2 regions of the Agrobacterium vaccinii genome follow, and region 1 is predicted to be linked to the other one. Evidence: riboswitches for the same ligand, from Rfam matches in the RefSeq annotation. Region 1 holds a riboswitch; the other holds the start of a gene.
What was found. A riboswitch is a leader RNA that binds a small molecule or an ion and turns the genes downstream of it on or off. The one in region 1 is predicted to bind thiamine pyrophosphate.

Region 2: it holds a riboswitch for thiamine pyrophosphate, as region 1 does, so the genes downstream of both, thiC (phosphomethylpyrimidine synthase ThiC) here and HRR99_RS21370 (hydroxyethylthiazole kinase) in region 1, are expected to answer to the same signal.

What each region holds. Positions count from the first base shown of each region.
Region 1 covers NZ_CP054151.1:1,357,109-1,365,100, reverse strand. Annotated here, with positions in the region: gene mprF (bifunctional lysylphosphatidylglycerol flippase/synthetase MprF) at 1-86, shown strand, start outside; gene HRR99_RS21390 (AcvB/VirJ family lysyl-phosphatidylglycerol hydrolase) at 83-1,447, shown strand; gene HRR99_RS21385 (M24 family metallopeptidase) at 1,537-2,679, shown strand; gene telA (telomere resolvase TelA) at 2,760-4,097, shown strand; gene iolG (inositol 2-dehydrogenase) at 4,332-5,324, shown strand; TPP riboswitch at 5,405-5,507, shown strand; gene HRR99_RS21370 (hydroxyethylthiazole kinase) at 5,574-6,311, shown strand; gene thiE (thiamine phosphate synthase) at 6,298-6,957, shown strand; gene thiD (bifunctional hydroxymethylpyrimidine kinase/phosphomethylpyrimidine kinase) at 6,954-7,754, shown strand; gene HRR99_RS21355 (Lrp/AsnC family transcriptional regulator) at 7,759-7,992, opposite strand, start outside.
Region 2 covers NZ_CP054150.1:2,707,249-2,715,240, reverse strand. Annotated here, with positions in the region: gene HRR99_RS13330 (DUF1839 family protein) at 1-7, opposite strand, end outside; gene HRR99_RS13325 (amino acid--[acyl-carrier-protein] ligase) at 15-923, opposite strand; gene HRR99_RS13320 (acyl-CoA dehydrogenase family protein) at 928-2,109, opposite strand; gene HRR99_RS13315 (acyl carrier protein) at 2,109-2,360, opposite strand; TPP riboswitch at 2,530-2,641, shown strand; gene thiC (phosphomethylpyrimidine synthase ThiC) at 2,748-4,571, shown strand; gene thiO (glycine oxidase ThiO) at 4,573-5,568, shown strand; gene thiS (sulfur carrier protein ThiS) at 5,537-5,734, shown strand; gene HRR99_RS13295 (thiazole synthase) at 5,738-6,511, shown strand; gene HRR99_RS13290 (P1 family peptidase) at 6,553-7,569, shown strand; gene HRR99_RS13285 (winged helix-turn-helix domain-containing protein) at 7,566-7,931, shown strand; gene modC (molybdenum ABC transporter ATP-binding protein) at 7,925-7,992, opposite strand, start outside.

The sequences.
Region 1 (7,992 bases):
TTTCCAACGGTACCAGCGCCGCATTGGCGCTTATGGACGCAACCGTTCTCATCAGCGGCGGCGTCAGAGGAGTGATTGGTAAATGACAGGCCTGACATATCTGAAAGCCGCCTTGATAGCAGCGACACTTTCCATTCCGTTTTCAGTGTCGGCACAGGACGCCAACGGCTTTCAGACAGGCATGATCCCGCCAGATCACATCATGCTGCCGGATGGCGACGTGGCAGCCAATATTTTCCTGATCTCCGGCCAGAGCGGCTGGGGTGAGCAGGAGCAGACCGAAGCCGAAGCGCTGGTGGAAAAGGGTGCGGCAGTCGTCGGAATCGATTTTCCAAAATATATGGCGGCTCTTCAGGCCGACGATGATGACTGCGTCTATATGATCTCCGACATCGAGGAACTGGCGCAGGAAATTCAGCGCAAGGCCAATGTCTCCAACTACCGCCCGCCGATTATCGCAGGTATGGGTGATGGCGCGACGTTGGCGCTGGCCATGATTGCGCAAAGCCCGGCTGCCACCATCGGCGAGGCCGTGGCCGTCGATCCTGTTGCAGGTATTCCACTTGAAAAGATCCTCTGCACCCCCGCCACCAAGCAGAAAGACGGCAACCGCACGATTTACGGCCTGACCGACGGCGCCCTACCCGCGCCCGTTAGCGTCGTCTTCACGCCCAAGGCCGATGCCAAGGGTCGCGCGCATGTCGAAGAACTGCTGAAATCCCATTCCGACATCGACATCAAGGACGTCACCGACGAGCCGCAGGCAGCGCTTGCCGAAGCCTTGCAGGATCGCATCGATGCCGCCGGCAATACGGATAATCCGCTCGGTCTGCCGCTGACCGTGCTGGAAGCAAAGCCAACCATGGATACGATGGCGATCATCTACTCCGGCGATGGTGGCTGGCGCGATCTGGACAAGGATGTCGGCAGTTTCCTGCAACAGGACGGCGTGCCGACAATCGGCGTGGACTCGCTGCGTTACTTCTGGTCCGAAAAAAAGCCTCAGGACATCGCCGATGATCTGTCCCGCATCATCGACACTTACCGCAAGGAGTGGAAGGTCAAGAACGTTGTGCTGATCGGTTATTCCTTCGGTGCCGACGTCATTCCCGTAACCTATAACCTGTTGCCGGAAAAGGACAAAAGCCGCGTCGTGCAGATGAGCCTGCTGTCGCTGTCCCATGAGGTCTCCTACGAAATTTCGGTGGGCGGCTGGCTTGGCGTCTCCGGCTCCGGCACGCAGGACCCCGTCACCGATCTGGAGAAGGTCGATCCGAAAATCGTGCAGTGCGTCTACGGCACAGATGATGAAGACGCTGCCTGCCCGGCATTGAAGGACAAGGGCGCCGAGATCATCGGCATCGACGGCGGCCACCACTTCGATGAGGATTACGAAGCGCTGACGAAACGGATCGTGGCCTCTCTGAAGAAGCGGCTACAACCCTAAAACTCTTCGCTCAAACGTCTGTCGACATATTGAATACAAGGCAGCATTTCTGTATTCCATCCCCGTGCGATGACAGAGAAAGAACGACGATGCTCCTGGGAATGAAGCCGGACCTGATTGGCGATGCGGAACGCAAGCAGCGGCTGGATCGCCTGCGCCGCCTGATGGAGCAACAAGGTGTTAGCGCTCTGCTTCTGGGTTCGTCGGAAAGCCTGCGCTATTTCACCGGTCTCGTCTGGCATCAGAGTGAACGCCTGCTGGGCGCCGTCGTTACGCAGGATGCACTGCATTATGTCGTGCCCGGTTTCGAAAAAAGCCGTGTCGATACCTTGCCCCATCTCGATGGCGAGGTTCACATCTGGCAGGAAGAGGAGCGCCCGGCAGCACTGGTCGCCTCTCTCGTTGGCGCCACGGGTCGCGTCGCACTTGACGATGCGCTGCCGCTCTTCATCTATCACAGCCTTGCCAGAGAACTGGGTCAGGACCGGCTTTGTGACGGCGGGCCGATGATTGGCAGCCTACGGGCTTGCAAATCCACGACCGAAATCGCCATCATCCAGTATGCCATGAACCTGACGCTCGACGTACAGAAGCGGGCGCATGGCATCATGAAGCATGGCATCCGCGCATCCGAGGTCGTGCGTTTCATCGATGAGCAGCATCTGGAACTCGGCGGCGAAGGCGGCTCGTCTTTCTGCATCGTGTCCTTCGGCACTGCCACTGCCCTGCCGCATGGTGCGGATGGCGACCAGATTTTGCAGCCAGGAGACGCGATCCTCGTCGATACCGGCACGCGCATCGATGGCTACCATTCCGATCTGACGCGGACATACATGATCGACGAACCATCGCCGGATTTCGCAGAGGCCTGGGCCATCGAGCGCGAGGCGCAGCAGGCGGTTTTCGATGCGGCCAAGCTCGGCACGCCATGCAGTGCACTCGATGACGCCGCCCGCCGTGTCATGGCCGGGCACGGTCTGGGCCCGGATTATCAGCTTCCGGGCCTGCCCCATCGCGCCGGTCATGGGCTTGGGCTCGAAATTCACGAGGCTCCCTATATCGTGCGCGGAAACACCACCCCGCTCGCGCAGGGCATGTGTTTTTCCAACGAACCCATGCTCGTTTATCCCGGCCGTTTCGGCATTCGCCTTGAAGACCATATTTATATGGACCACGATGGCGCGCACTGGTTCACGCAGCCCGCGAACTCGCCTACGGACCCATTCGCGTAAAAAACGCAGTCAACAATGCCCTTGAGTGATGTATATAAAATATACTTTTCTAAAAGCGAATCATATTGCTGGAGCTGACGATGCCCGTGGCCGAAAAAAGAAAAACAAAAACACCGGTTTTGGTCGAGCGTATCGCGGATTTCATCGAGAAGGTGAAGCTCACGCGCAAGCCGGATGGCACGTTCGATCCCAAGAAGATCAGTGCCCTATGGAATGAAGAAGTACGCTTCCATTTCGACAATGGCCGCACGGAAAAGACGCTTGAACTCTACATCGTAAAATATAGATACGCGCTCAAGGATGCCTTCGGGCCAAAGACGACACCGCTTGCCATCTGCAACATGAAAAAACTGCGGGAGCGGCTGGACACCTATATCCGAACGGTCGAATACCCGCTGCGTGGGGTTGCCAATTCCATTCAGGAGAAGCTGGAGCGTGCCGAAAGCAACATGGCAGGCCGCAAACCCCGGTTTCTGCTGCGCGTGTCGGACTTCATCGCGGCCACCAACGGGCTGACGACGAAACAGGAGATGCAGACTCTGTGGGATGCCGAGATGGCGTCCATGGGCGACAAGGCGCAGGCGACCGTCATTTCCTACATCACCAAATACCGCAATGCCGTTCGCGAAGCCTTCGGCGATGACCACCCGATGTTGCGCATCGCCGCTGGTACGCCTCAGCTTTACGACGAAGCCCGCAAGATAAAAATGGCGAAGATCGCCACCAAGCACGGATCGCTCATTACCTTCGAGAACTATGCCGAAGTCATGAGACGCTGTCGGCGCTATCTGCACTCCTCGGACCCTATGACGATCGCCATAGGCCTGATGGGCACCACCGGGCGTCGTCCCTATGAAATCTTCACCCAGGCTGAGTTGACACCCGCGCCCTATGGCAAAGGCGTTTCCAAATGGAGCGTGCTGTTCAATGGGCAGGCCAAAACCAAGCAGGGCGAAGGCACGAAATTTGGCGTTACCTATGAAATCCCGGTGCTGGAACAATCGAAAATCGTTTTGGATGCCTATGGGCGCCTGCGCAACAGCAGCGATGGCAAGCTATGGCTCGGCCTCAATGTCGATGATTTCACAGCCGAAGTGCGCCTGCCGCTACGCGACGCCGTTATGGCCAAATTCGAGGACATCTGGCCGAAGGAAGAACCCCCGAAGCCCTACGGCCTGCGCCATCTCTATGCGGAAATCGCCTATCGCAATTTTGCGCAATCGAGCGTGACGAAAAACAGCTACTTTGCAGCCATCCTCGGTCACAACAACAACGACCTCGAAACATCCCTATCCTACATGACCTATACGTTCCCCGAAGATGTGGAGCAGTCCAAAGCCCGTGCTGAACGGGTCGCGGACCGCACCATCCGGCAGATGATCGAGGTCAATCGCATTCCCGGCATGCCTGACAACTGACGTTAGACGGCACTTGCCCGCGCCGCCTGAACCCGTGCATCTGCGTAGATATCTGCGGTCGGATATTTCCCTCCTGTACGCCACCGCAGGACCGCTCATCGGTGGCTTGACACAAATGAAATGGCGCACTAGCAAGATGGAACATATATTCCAAATGGGTCTATTGTGCACGTTGCCGTTCCAGGCGAGACGACAGTCATAACGGAACCCGGCATTCACATCGGGAGGAAAACGATGGTTACGAGATTGGCTTTGCTGGGTGCGGGTCGCATCGGAAAAGTGCATGCCAAGGCGATTGCCGCCGACAAACGCGCCAAACTGGTTGCCGTTGTCGATGCCTTTCAGGACGCAGCTCAGGCGATTGCTGATGAGACCGGCTGCAAAATCAGCACCATCGATGCCGTGTTGGCAGATGCAGAGATCGACGCCGTCATCATCTGCACACCGACCAATACGCATGCCGATCTGATCGAGCAGTTCGCGCGCGCTGGCAAGGCGATCTTCTGCGAGAAGCCTATCGATCTGGATGTCGCCCGCGCTGCCGCCTGCATCGAGGTGGTCAAGGAAACCGATGCGAAGATCATGCTCGGTTTCAACCGCCGTTTCGATCCGCATTTCCGCGCCGTGCGCAAGGCCATCGATGATGGCCAGATCGGCAAGGTCGAGATGGTGACGATCACCAGCCGCGATCCCGGCGCACCGCCACCCGAATACATCAAGGTCTCCGGCGGCATTTTCCGCGACATGACCATCCATGATTTCGACATCGCCCGCTTCCTGCTGGGAGAAGACATTGTCAGTGTGTTCGCGACAGGGTCCGTGCTGGTCGATCCGAAGATCGGCGAACTGGGCGACTTCGACAGCGCCAGCATCATTCTGACCACTGCCAGCGGACGCCAGGCTATCATTTCCAACTCGCGCCGCGCGACCTATGGTTACGATCAGCGTATCGAAGTGCACGGATCGCTCGGCTCCGTCGCTGCCGAAAACCAGCGCCCGGTTTCCATCGAAATCGCGACCAAGGACGGCTATACGCGCCCGCCGCTGCATGATTTCTTCATGACACGCTACACGGAAGCCTATGCCGCAGAAATCAAGGCTTTCATCGACGCCATCGAAAACAACGTGGCGCCATCACCATCGGCCCATGACGGCTTGATCGCGCTGAAACTCGCCGATGCGGCGCTGAAATCCGCACGCGAAAAAGTCGTCGTCCAGATCGTCTGATCCATATATCGACGGGCGGAAACAACGTTTTCCGCCCCTCACCCGCCCATTGACAGCGGGCGCAAAAAACGACACTTTCCAGACATTCCGAGGGGAGCATCTGACGATGCTGAGATGGCGCTGAGCCGGACCCTTGAACCTGATCCGGGTCATGCCGGCGTAGGAACGGAACAGTCGCCCCTTGGCCATGCTTTTCTTTTCTTCGTCATAACCGGATCTCCGTGATGTCATATCTGGAGTGCGATACCGATGGCGAAATTTCCGACGGCGCAAGCGGTGGCAGACGTTCTGTCACGGGTGCGCGAACAAAGGCCACGGGTTCACTGCCTGATGAATACCGTCGTGCAGAAGTTTACCGCAGACGGTATCACCGCCGTTGGCGCGGTCCCCTCCATGACGTCATCGCAGGAGGAAATCGAGAGCTTCGTGGCCAAGGTTGGTGCTCTCACCATCAATCTGGGAACACTGGACGCTGCCCGCCGTGACGTTATTCGGACGGCGGTCAAGGTGGCGAATGCCACAAGCAAGCCTTGGATCATCGACCCGGTGCATTGCGATTACTCGCCCTCCCGACTGGATTTCGCGCGCGAACTCATCGCACTCAAGCCCACGATCGTGCGTGGAAACGCTGCGGAAATGGATGTCATCGGCGATGTCGGCAGTGCCCTTCGCATTCAGACAGGTCCGCAAGACCTGCTTGCCGAGACTACACGCGTGGTAACGATCAGGAACGGCCACCCGTGGATGGCAAAGGTTACGGGCACCGGGTGCCTGTCTGGCGGGGTGATTGCAGCCTTCATGGCGGTAGAGCCCAATGCGATGTTGGCGGCCACGGCGGCGCTGACAGTCACCGGCGTATCGGCCCAACTGGCCGCCGAACACGCGCGCGGGCCCGGCACCTTCGAGGCCACCTTTCTCGATGCGCTCAACGCCATCGACACAGCAGACATTATCGCCCATGCAAGGATTGAACATGATGACCGTTGACTACCGGCTGAACGCCCTTGTGGATGCTTCGTTGACCGACATTGCGCCGCTGCCGGATCTCGCGGCTATAGCGGCCCGCAACGGGGCAACCATTATCCAGTATCGCGACAAACAGGCTACAACCCGCGCGATGATAGAGCAGGCCAAGCGCATCCTAGATGCCTTGAAGCCGACAGGCGTTCCGCTCGTCATCAATGATCGCGTCGATGTGGCGCTGGCATCGGGGGCCGATGGCGTTCATCTGGGTGCTGATGATATGGATGCCGAAACGGCAAGGCGCTTGCTTGGAGCGGATGCGATTATCGGACTCACGGTGAAGAGCCTCGCGGATGCCGAACGTGCGGCGCAGGCACCCGCTGATTACGCTTGCATCGGTGGTGTTTTCGAAACGATCTCCAAAGTGAACCCGGATGCACCGGTGGGGCTGGATGGTCTCAGGCAGTTGCGCAGCTATCTCAGACAGGCGCGACCCGAAATGGCGGTCGGTGCCATCGCAGGTATCACACTGGAACGGGTGCGGCCCGTCATCGCCGCTGGCGCAGATGGCGTCGCGGTAATTTCGGCGCTGTTCCGCACCCCCGATATTACAATGACCACAAAGTCTTTTCGTGACGAAATCGATGCCGCACTGGAGTTGCGCCGATGACATCCATTGCTTTGACGATCGCCGGTTCCGACAGCGGCGGCGGTGCGGGCATTCAAGCCGACCTCAAGACATTTTCAGCCCTCGGGGTCTACGGCGCCAGCGTGCTGACCGCGATCACCGCGCAGAACACCAAAGGCGTGACCGCTGTGGAAGACATCTCGGCGGGTATGATCACCGCGCAGATGAAGGCTGTATTTTCCGATCTCGATATCAATGCCGTCAAGATCGGCATGGTCTCGCGTATCGAAACCATCGAGACCATCGCCACCCATCTTGCAAACCAACCCACGCCCATTGTGCTGGACCCAGTGATGGTGGCGACATCGGGCGACCGGCTGTTGCAGGAAGATGCGATTGAAACCTTGCGCTTGCGCCTGCTTCCTCTCGCGCTGCTGGCAACCCCCAATCTGCCGGAGGCGGCACTACTGAGCGCAAGTCCGGTCGCAACGGACAGGCAGGAGATAATCCGTCAGGCGGAAGCCATTCTTCGCACCGGAGTGCGGGCGGTGCTGATCAAGGGCGGTCACGGCAGCGGGGCTGAAAGCACGGATATCCTGCTGGATGGCGAGACTGTCCACACATTTTCCATGCCGCGCATCGAGACGGACAATGATCACGGCACCGGTTGCACGCTAGCCTCCGCCATCACGGCACATCTGGCGCTCGGCGTCTCGCTGGCAGATTCTATCGGTTTGGCGAAGGAGTATTTGCAAGGCGCGCTGGCTGCTGGCCGAGACCTGCGTGTCGGCCACGGGCATGGACCCGTCCATCATTTTTATCGGTGGTGGAGCGCTTGATCACTCACCCCCGTGGCTTGGGGCTTGCCAGCGCATTACGAATGGCAAAGCTGGAATGGATGCGCGAAACACCGGGCAATTTCGATAGTATATCCTTATGGACACGTTCGAAATCGCCTGCTGTTTCTACCTCGACCCGCAGGAAATAATCCGAACCGCCAGTCATCAGATAGCACTCGCGGATTTCCGGGTATCGACGCACGGCGCTTTCGAAGCGGTTGAGAAAATCCTCGGTCTG
Region 2 (7,992 bases), on a different replicon from region 1:
CCGTCATGCAAGCCTCAACCCCAGAGCGTTTCGCGAACCGCTTGCGGCCATTGATCCACATCCAGCCCGTGTTTGGCAAACAGCGCCAGCGCGATTCGCTCGAGCCCGAAGCCGACGCAGGCGGTGTGCGCAACCGCGCCATCGTCGAGGTTCAGGCCCCATTTCGTGCCGAACGAATCCTGATGGTAGTTAAAGCTCATGCAGGCCGTCAGGTTGGTGTCGGAAGTCACCGGGATCAGCAGTTCGAATTTCAGGTTCTGGTCGCGCTGGTTGTTGACTAGCATCTTGCCCGCACGCCCGAAGAAGGGATCGTTCGCGATATCGATCTTCACGTCGAGGCCGATTTTTTCCATCATCTCGACGCCGCGATCCATCCAGAGCTGACGGAACTCTGTCACGTCGCTTTCCGTGCCCATGCGCACATATTCGCGCATGCGGAAAAGCTGCTGCCGGGCGGGATCTTTCGATGGTTCATGGCGGAAGCAGTAGGATTGAATATCGTAGAGGCCACCGGTGGCGGGCAGATTTCCGCGCTTTGCGATTGTCGGATACAGCGGGTAACAGGCGGCAGGCGTCAGCACGATATCCGTGATCTTCTGGTCTTTCGTCCAGTCCGTGCCTTCATCCATGCTCTTGATGAGGCTGATATGGTCCAGTTCACAGCCGCAGAAGGAATGCACCGTTCCTGCAAGCTGCGGGAAGCTTTTCATGTATCCGCTTTTTTCGAAATAGGCGCGATTGATGCCGGGCGGAAAGCGAATGGCTTCGGCCTTGTCGGGGCCACCGACGGTGTCGATCAGTCGCTCGAAAGCCACGATGACGTCCTCGAACTGGCCGCTGCGGCCATAGAGACCATCCACGCCGGTGTCTATCAGCAGCCCCTTGTCGAACAGGCGATCAAGAAAGGAAGGTTGCATGTCCATGGTCTTATCCCAAAAGGCTCGTGTCCTGCTTCTGAACAAGCAAGAGGTTGGCGGAATTGCCCAATACGCGGTCGTTCGAAATCATCAACTGCGCCGAATGCGCATCGCGCAAGTGTCTTCCCAGGCTGAACGGCGTCCCGTTTTTGTAACCCATGATGCCGCAGATCAGCATGGCATGATTGATGATTTCCAAGATGGTTTCCGACGAGCAGATCTTCACATTGTTCATGGCGATTGCGAAGGCCATGGACATCAGCTTTTCGGAGTCATTTCTGGTTTCATCGTAGGCTTTCAGACCTGCAATGATATTCGATTTGACGATTTGGAGCTTGTTGGAAGCCTCTGCCAGTCGGATGGCGCCGGGAGGGGAAACGCCTGGGGACTTACGGGCCGCGGCGCGAACGAATGCCTGCGCGCGGGCAACCGCATCGGCTGCAATTCCGTACCACACACCGCTCCAGAACAGATGCGATGTGGCCAGCATGGACTGCGCGGCGATTTCGGCAAAGGGCTTCTGAAAGACCTGCTCGGCGGGTGCTTCGCCGTTGAACAGAAAGCCATCCGAACAGGTCCCGCGCATGCCCAGCGTATTCCAGACGTGTGTTTTTTCGAGCTGGTACTGGTCTTTCAGGAAAACGGTCATCACCTGATCGGTCGGTGAAGCATCCGCGTTGGCGCGAGATGTGATGAGGATCGCATCTGCTTCACTGCCGTAGGAAATGACGGTGGCGTCTTTTTGCAAGCGGCAGCGCTCGCCATCGATTTCGATGGCGCAAATGGAATTTCGCAGATTTCCGCCGATACCGCCTTCGGTCGTGGCGGAGCCCAGCAGCAATTGCTCAGCCGCCATGCGGCGCATGAAAGCGCTGTGCCACGCGCTGTCTTCACCGTGCTCGACCAGGCTCGACGTCTTGATCTGGTGCATGGCGAAAATCATCGCCGTCGCCGAGCAAGCCTGCCCGAGGGTGCAGCATATATCCGTTATCTGGAGAAGGCTTGCGCCTTCGCCACCGAGATGGGGCGGAATTTGAATGCCAAGCAGCCGCTCGGCACGCAGAGCGTCGATGGCCTCTTTCGGAAAGCGTCCGGCTGCATCGACATCGTCGGCGTGCTTTGCGGCTATTGCTGCAACCCGCGCTGCCCGCGCGGACAATGCCGCTTCAGTGGACGCGACGGACGCGTCCATCAGGCTGCCTCTTTGCCGTCGAGAATGGCTTTGACCGTCGCTTCGATGGCGGCGATGCTGGCGAAGGATTTGCGGTTGAGCATGCTGTCAGGGAATTCGATGTCGAAGGCCTCTTCCAATCCAAGCATCAACTGGACGGACGCAAAGGAAGAAAGGCCTGCTGTATAAAGATCGGCATCATCGGCAATTGTATCGACAGGCACGGGAAGTTGACCGAATTTCGATAGTATTTCACGAATAGTTGAATTCATCTCAAGTAGTCTCCAGTCGAATGGCTGCCATCATAGCTCATTCTCCGAATTACGCTTCAAAAAATAACATTCGAATAAACGCTTAGGTTAATTTGTCGTGACCGCGCTCCACGGCCATACACCTTTCAGATATCGACTTGACAAAAGCCGGTGTCGGGTTTCTGATTGAGGCATTCACCAGGGGTGTCCCGTCAAGGGGCTGAGATACTGCTACGATGCGCAGTGACCCGTTGAACCTGATCCAGTTCATACTGGCGTAGGGACGGTGCAAACACGGAAAAGCGCAGCTTGGCTGTGACGGATGATGTTCCCTCATCCACTCCTCCGTGATTTTTTCGTCTTTCATGCTCGAACTGGGTCTCCACTGTTTTGCTTTGGAGCCTCACGATGAACATTGTTGCCAAAACCATCTCGCCCAACGTGACCACCGGTCCGCTGCCCGCCTCCACTAAGGTGCACAAGCCGGGCGTTCTTCACCCTGACATTCGCGTTCCCATGCGCGAAATTGCCGTGCATCCGACCGCAGGCGAACCGCCTGTCACGGTGTACGATTCCTCTGGTCCCTACACCGATCCAAGTCACCGCCTCGATATCGAAGGCGGCTTGCCGCGCCTTCGCCATGACTGGGTTCTGGCACGCGGCGATGTCGTGGCCTATGAGGGCCGACACGTCAAACCCGAAGACAACGGCTTTGCCACAGGCGAACGTCTCACGCCGGAATTTCCCGTTCGAAACCAGCCGCTGCGCGCAATCGATGGCAAGGCCGTCACTCAGCTCGCCTACGCGCGGGCGGGCATCATTACCGCCGAAATGGAATTTGTCGCGATTCGCGAAAATCTGGGCCGGGAAGCCCTCAAAGGAAAGATGGTGCGCGATGGCGAGAGCTTCGGCGCTCACATTCCCGATTTCGTCACGCCGGAATTCGTGCGCCAAGAATTGGCAGCGGGCAGGGCCATCATCCCGGCCAACATCAACCACCCCGAGGCCGAACCGATGATCATCGGTCGGAACTTTCTGGTGAAGATCAACGCTAATATCGGCAATTCTGCCGTCACCTCTTCCATGGCGGAAGAAGTGGAGAAAATGGTGTGGGCCATCCGCTGGGGCGGAGATACGGTCATGGACCTGTCGACCGGGCGCAACATCCACAATATACGCGAGTGGATCATCCGCAATTCGCCGGTTCCCATCGGTACGGTGCCGCTTTATCAGGCGCTGGAAAAGGTGAACGGCATTGCCGAAGACCTGACTTGGGAGGTGTTCCGCGATACGCTGATCGAGCAGGCCGAGCAGGGCGTCGATTACTTCACCATCCATGCCGGTGTGCGACTGCATTACATACCGCTCACCGTCAATCGCGTCACAGGTATCGTCTCGCGTGGCGGCTCGATCATGGCCAAGTGGTGCCTGCATCATCACAAGGAATCTTTCCTCTACGAGCATTTCGAAGAAATCTGCGACATCTGCCGGGCCTATGACGTGTCGTTTTCGCTGGGCGATGGCCTGCGCCCCGGTTCGATCGCCGATGCAAACGACGCCGCACAGTTTGCCGAGCTGGAAACTCTGGGCGAACTCACGCAGATCGCTTGGGCTAAGGATTGCCAAGTCATGATCGAAGGCCCCGGCCATGTGCCGATGCACAAGATCAAGGAGAACATGGACAAGCAGTTGAAGGTTTGTGGTGAAGCACCCTTCTATACGCTGGGGCCGCTGACGACCGATATTGCCCCCGGCTATGACCATATCACCTCCGGCATAGGGGCGGCCATGATCGGTTGGTTCGGTACGGCCATGCTTTGCTACGTCACGCCGAAGGAACATCTCGGTCTGCCGGATCGAGACGACGTGAAGGTGGGTGTGATTACCTACAAGATCGCGGCGCATGCGGCCGATCTCGCCAAGGGCCATCCGGCGGCGCAAATCCGCGACAATGCCCTGTCGCGTGCCCGCTTCGAGTTCCGCTGGGAAGACCAGTTCAACCTGTCGCTCGATCCCGAGACGGCGCGGTCCTTCCATGACGAGACCTTGCCGAAGGAAGCGCACAAGGTTGCCCATTTCTGCTCCATGTGCGGGCCGAAATTCTGTTCCATGCGCATTTCGCACGACATCCGCGCCGAGGCTCAGAAGGAAGGACTCGAGGCTATGGCCGAGAAATTCAAGCAAGGCGGTGAGCTTTATCTGCCGCTTGCGCAACCAACACCGGGTGAGTGACATGCGTGTTCTCATCAAAGGCGCAGGCGTCGTCGGTTTGACGGCTGCGCTTGAACTGACAGAGCGCGGCTTTTCGGTGGAGGTCTTCGACATCTCCACCGAGGTCGGTCGCGGCGCGTCCTGGTATGCCGGTGGCATGCTGGCGCCCTGGTGCGAACGGGAAAGCGCTGATGAGGCCGTCATCGCGCTGGGGCGGTCTGCGCTCGACTGGTGGGATGAGGCCACGCCGGGTCTCGTGGTGCGAAACGGCACGCTGGTCGTGGCTCCGGCCCGTGACCGTGCGGAACTCTCCCGCTTTGCCGCGCGCACGCGCAACCACCGGCTCATGGCTGAGGACGAGATCGGCGAACTGGAACCGGATCTGGCGGGCCGCTTCCGGCAGGGACTTCTGTTTGCGGATGAAGGCCATCTCGATCCGAGGCTCGCTTTGCTGGCCTTGCAGCAGCGCTTGGTTGCCAAGGGCGTGGCTTTCCACCTCGGAGAAGACGGCGTGGCGGAAGCAGACTTTGACAGGGTCATCGATTGCACAGGGCACGCCCAAGTCGGCACGCTTCCAGCGCTCCGCGGGGTGCGGGGCGAGATGCTTTATCTCTCCACCGGCGAGGTATCGCTTTCCCGTCCCGTCCGGCTGCTGCACCCGCGTATTCCCCATTACATCGTGCCGCGTGAGCCGGGCCGCTTCATGGTTGGTGCGACGATGATCGAATCGCAGGATGGCGGGCCGATCTCGGCACGGTCGCTGATGGAACTCCTCAACGCCGCGTATGCGCTGCATCCGGCCTTCGGGGAGGCAAAAATCATAGAGATGGGAACAGGCATCCGTCCCGCCTTTCCTGACAATCTCCCCGGGATCGAAGAGAACGGCAAGACGCTGCACATCAATGGTGCCTATCGGCACGGCTTCCTGCTTTCGCCTGCCATGGCGCAACAGGCTGCCGACATCATAGAAAACAAGGAGGTTTCCCATGCGAGTTCTGGTGAACGGGCAAGAGCGTGATCTTGCCACAGCGACGCTGTCACAGCTGCTGGCGATGCTTGACTACGAGGGCGACTGGCTGGCGACCGCCGTCAATGGCGATCTCGTCCACGCAGAAGATCGCTCTGATTTTCGTCTGAAGGATTTTGACAGGATCGAAATTCTCTCACCCATGCAGGGAGGCTGATCGATGTTGACGCTTTATGAACGCGAGGTCAGTTCCAGGCTTCTTCTCGGCACGGCGCGCTATCCGTCTCCGGCAGTGCTGGCAGATGCCGTTCGCGCCAGCCGCACGGATATTCTGACCATCTCGCTGCGCCGTGAAACTGCAGGCGGGAAAACGGGCGGGCAGTTTTTCGAGATGATCCGTGAGCTGGATCGACTGGTTTTGCCGAATACCGCCGGTTGCCATACGGCCAAGGAAGCCGTGCTGACGGCGAGGATGGCGCGGGAGGTTTTCAAGACAAACTGGATCAAGCTGGAGGTGATTGGCCACCACGATACACTCCAGCCGGATGTCTTCGCATTGGTGGAGGCGGCACGTATTCTTTCCGATGACGGCTTTGATGTCTTTCCCTATACGACCGATGATCTGGTGGTTGCCGAAAAGCTGGTGGATGCCGGATGCAAGGTTCTGATGCCATGGTGCGCGCCCATCGGCAGTGCCATGGGGCCGCTCAACATCAGTGCGTTGCGCTCCATGCGCGCCCATTTTCCCGATGTCTCCATGATCGTGGATGCGGGCCTTGGCCGTCCCTCCCATGCCGCAACGGTGATGGAGCTCGGCTTCGATGCTGTGCTGCTCAACACGGCGGTGGCGGGTGCCGGCAATCCGGTGCTGATGGCGGGAGCCTTTGCGAAAGCCGTCACGGCAGGCCGCGAGGCCTGTCTTTCCGGCATGCTGGAACCGCGTGACATGGCGGTTCCATCCACGCCGATGATTGGAACGGCTGTGTTTTCGTGATCCGTTGACAAGGAAGGCCAAGGGCGGGATACCGGCATGACATGGAGGGATGCCCGCTCTTGCATAATCTTCTGACCGATATCGATGGCGTTGCCGTCGGCCATGCGACGGATTTCGTTTTGGGATCCGGCGTTACGGCGATCATTTTCGATACGCCTGCCATCGCGTCCGGCTCGGTGCTGGGTGGTGCGCCGGGTGGTCGTGATACTGCACTACTCGATCCATCCATGACCGTCGAGGCCGTGGATGCCTTCGTTCTTTCCGGTGGTTCGGCCTTTGGGCTGGATGCTGCGGGTGGCGTCCAATCGGGTTTGCGCGAGATCGGTCGTGGTTTTCAGGTCGGTCCCGCCAAGGTTCCCATCGTGCCGCAGGCGATCCTGATGGACCTCCTGAATGGCGGAAACAAGAATTGGGGCCTGCACTCGCCATACCGCGACATGGGATATGAAGCATTCAAGGCCGCTTCAGCCACACCTTTTGCGCTTGGCACAGTGGGTGCCGGAACGGGTGGCACCACGGCAACCTTTAAAGGAGGCCTTGGTTCTGCCAGCGCTCAAACATCCAACGGTCTTCGTGTCGCCGCCATCGTTGCCGTCAATGCCATGGGCTCGGCAACGGTCGGTGCTGGTCAGCATTTCTGGGCAGCGCCCTTTGAAGACAGCGGCGAATTTGGCGGGCATGGCTTGCCGAGCGTGTTTACAGGCACTGATACAGCAATGCGGATCAAGGGGGTCACGCTGACCGCGACCACCATTGGCGCCGTCGTCACCGATGCCATCTTGACGAAAGCGCAGGCGCATCGTCTTTCCATCATGGCGCATGATGGTCTGGCGCGGGCCATTCTGCCGTCTCATCTGTCCAGCGATGGTGACACGATGTTTGCAGCCGCAACGGGGCGCAAGCCTCTGCGCGCTGCGGCAGATTTTTCCGAGCTTTGCCATCTGGCGACACTCGTCACCGCCCGCGCCATTGCACGAGGCATTTTCGAGGCTGCAGCACTTCCACATGAGGGTGCCCAGCCATCATGGAAAGACAGTTTCGGAGATGGGCGCCTATGACCGACAAGGCGCTACCCCTGAAACCGATCCTGCGTATCGACTTCCCGCCCGGTGAACGCCTGGGACGTGGCAAGATAGAACTGATGGAACGGATCGCTTCCACCGGCTCGATTTCTGCTGCCGGTCGCGCCATGGATATGTCCTATCGCCGCGCATGGTTGTTAGTGGACGCCTTGAACCACATGTTCACGCAGCCGGTAATCGAATCGCAGCGGGGTGGCAAACAGGGGGGAGGTGCGGGGCTGACGGCGTTTGGCGTGGAATTGCTAGCGCGATATCGCGGCATGGAGAGCCGTATGAGAGATGCGCTTGGCGCTGATCTCGACTGGCTGGAGGCCAATCGCCAACAAGACGATCAGTAAGGATCAAGTGCCGCAGATTTGACGATGACAAAAATTACTTTTCCGGTTGCAAGCAACAGTC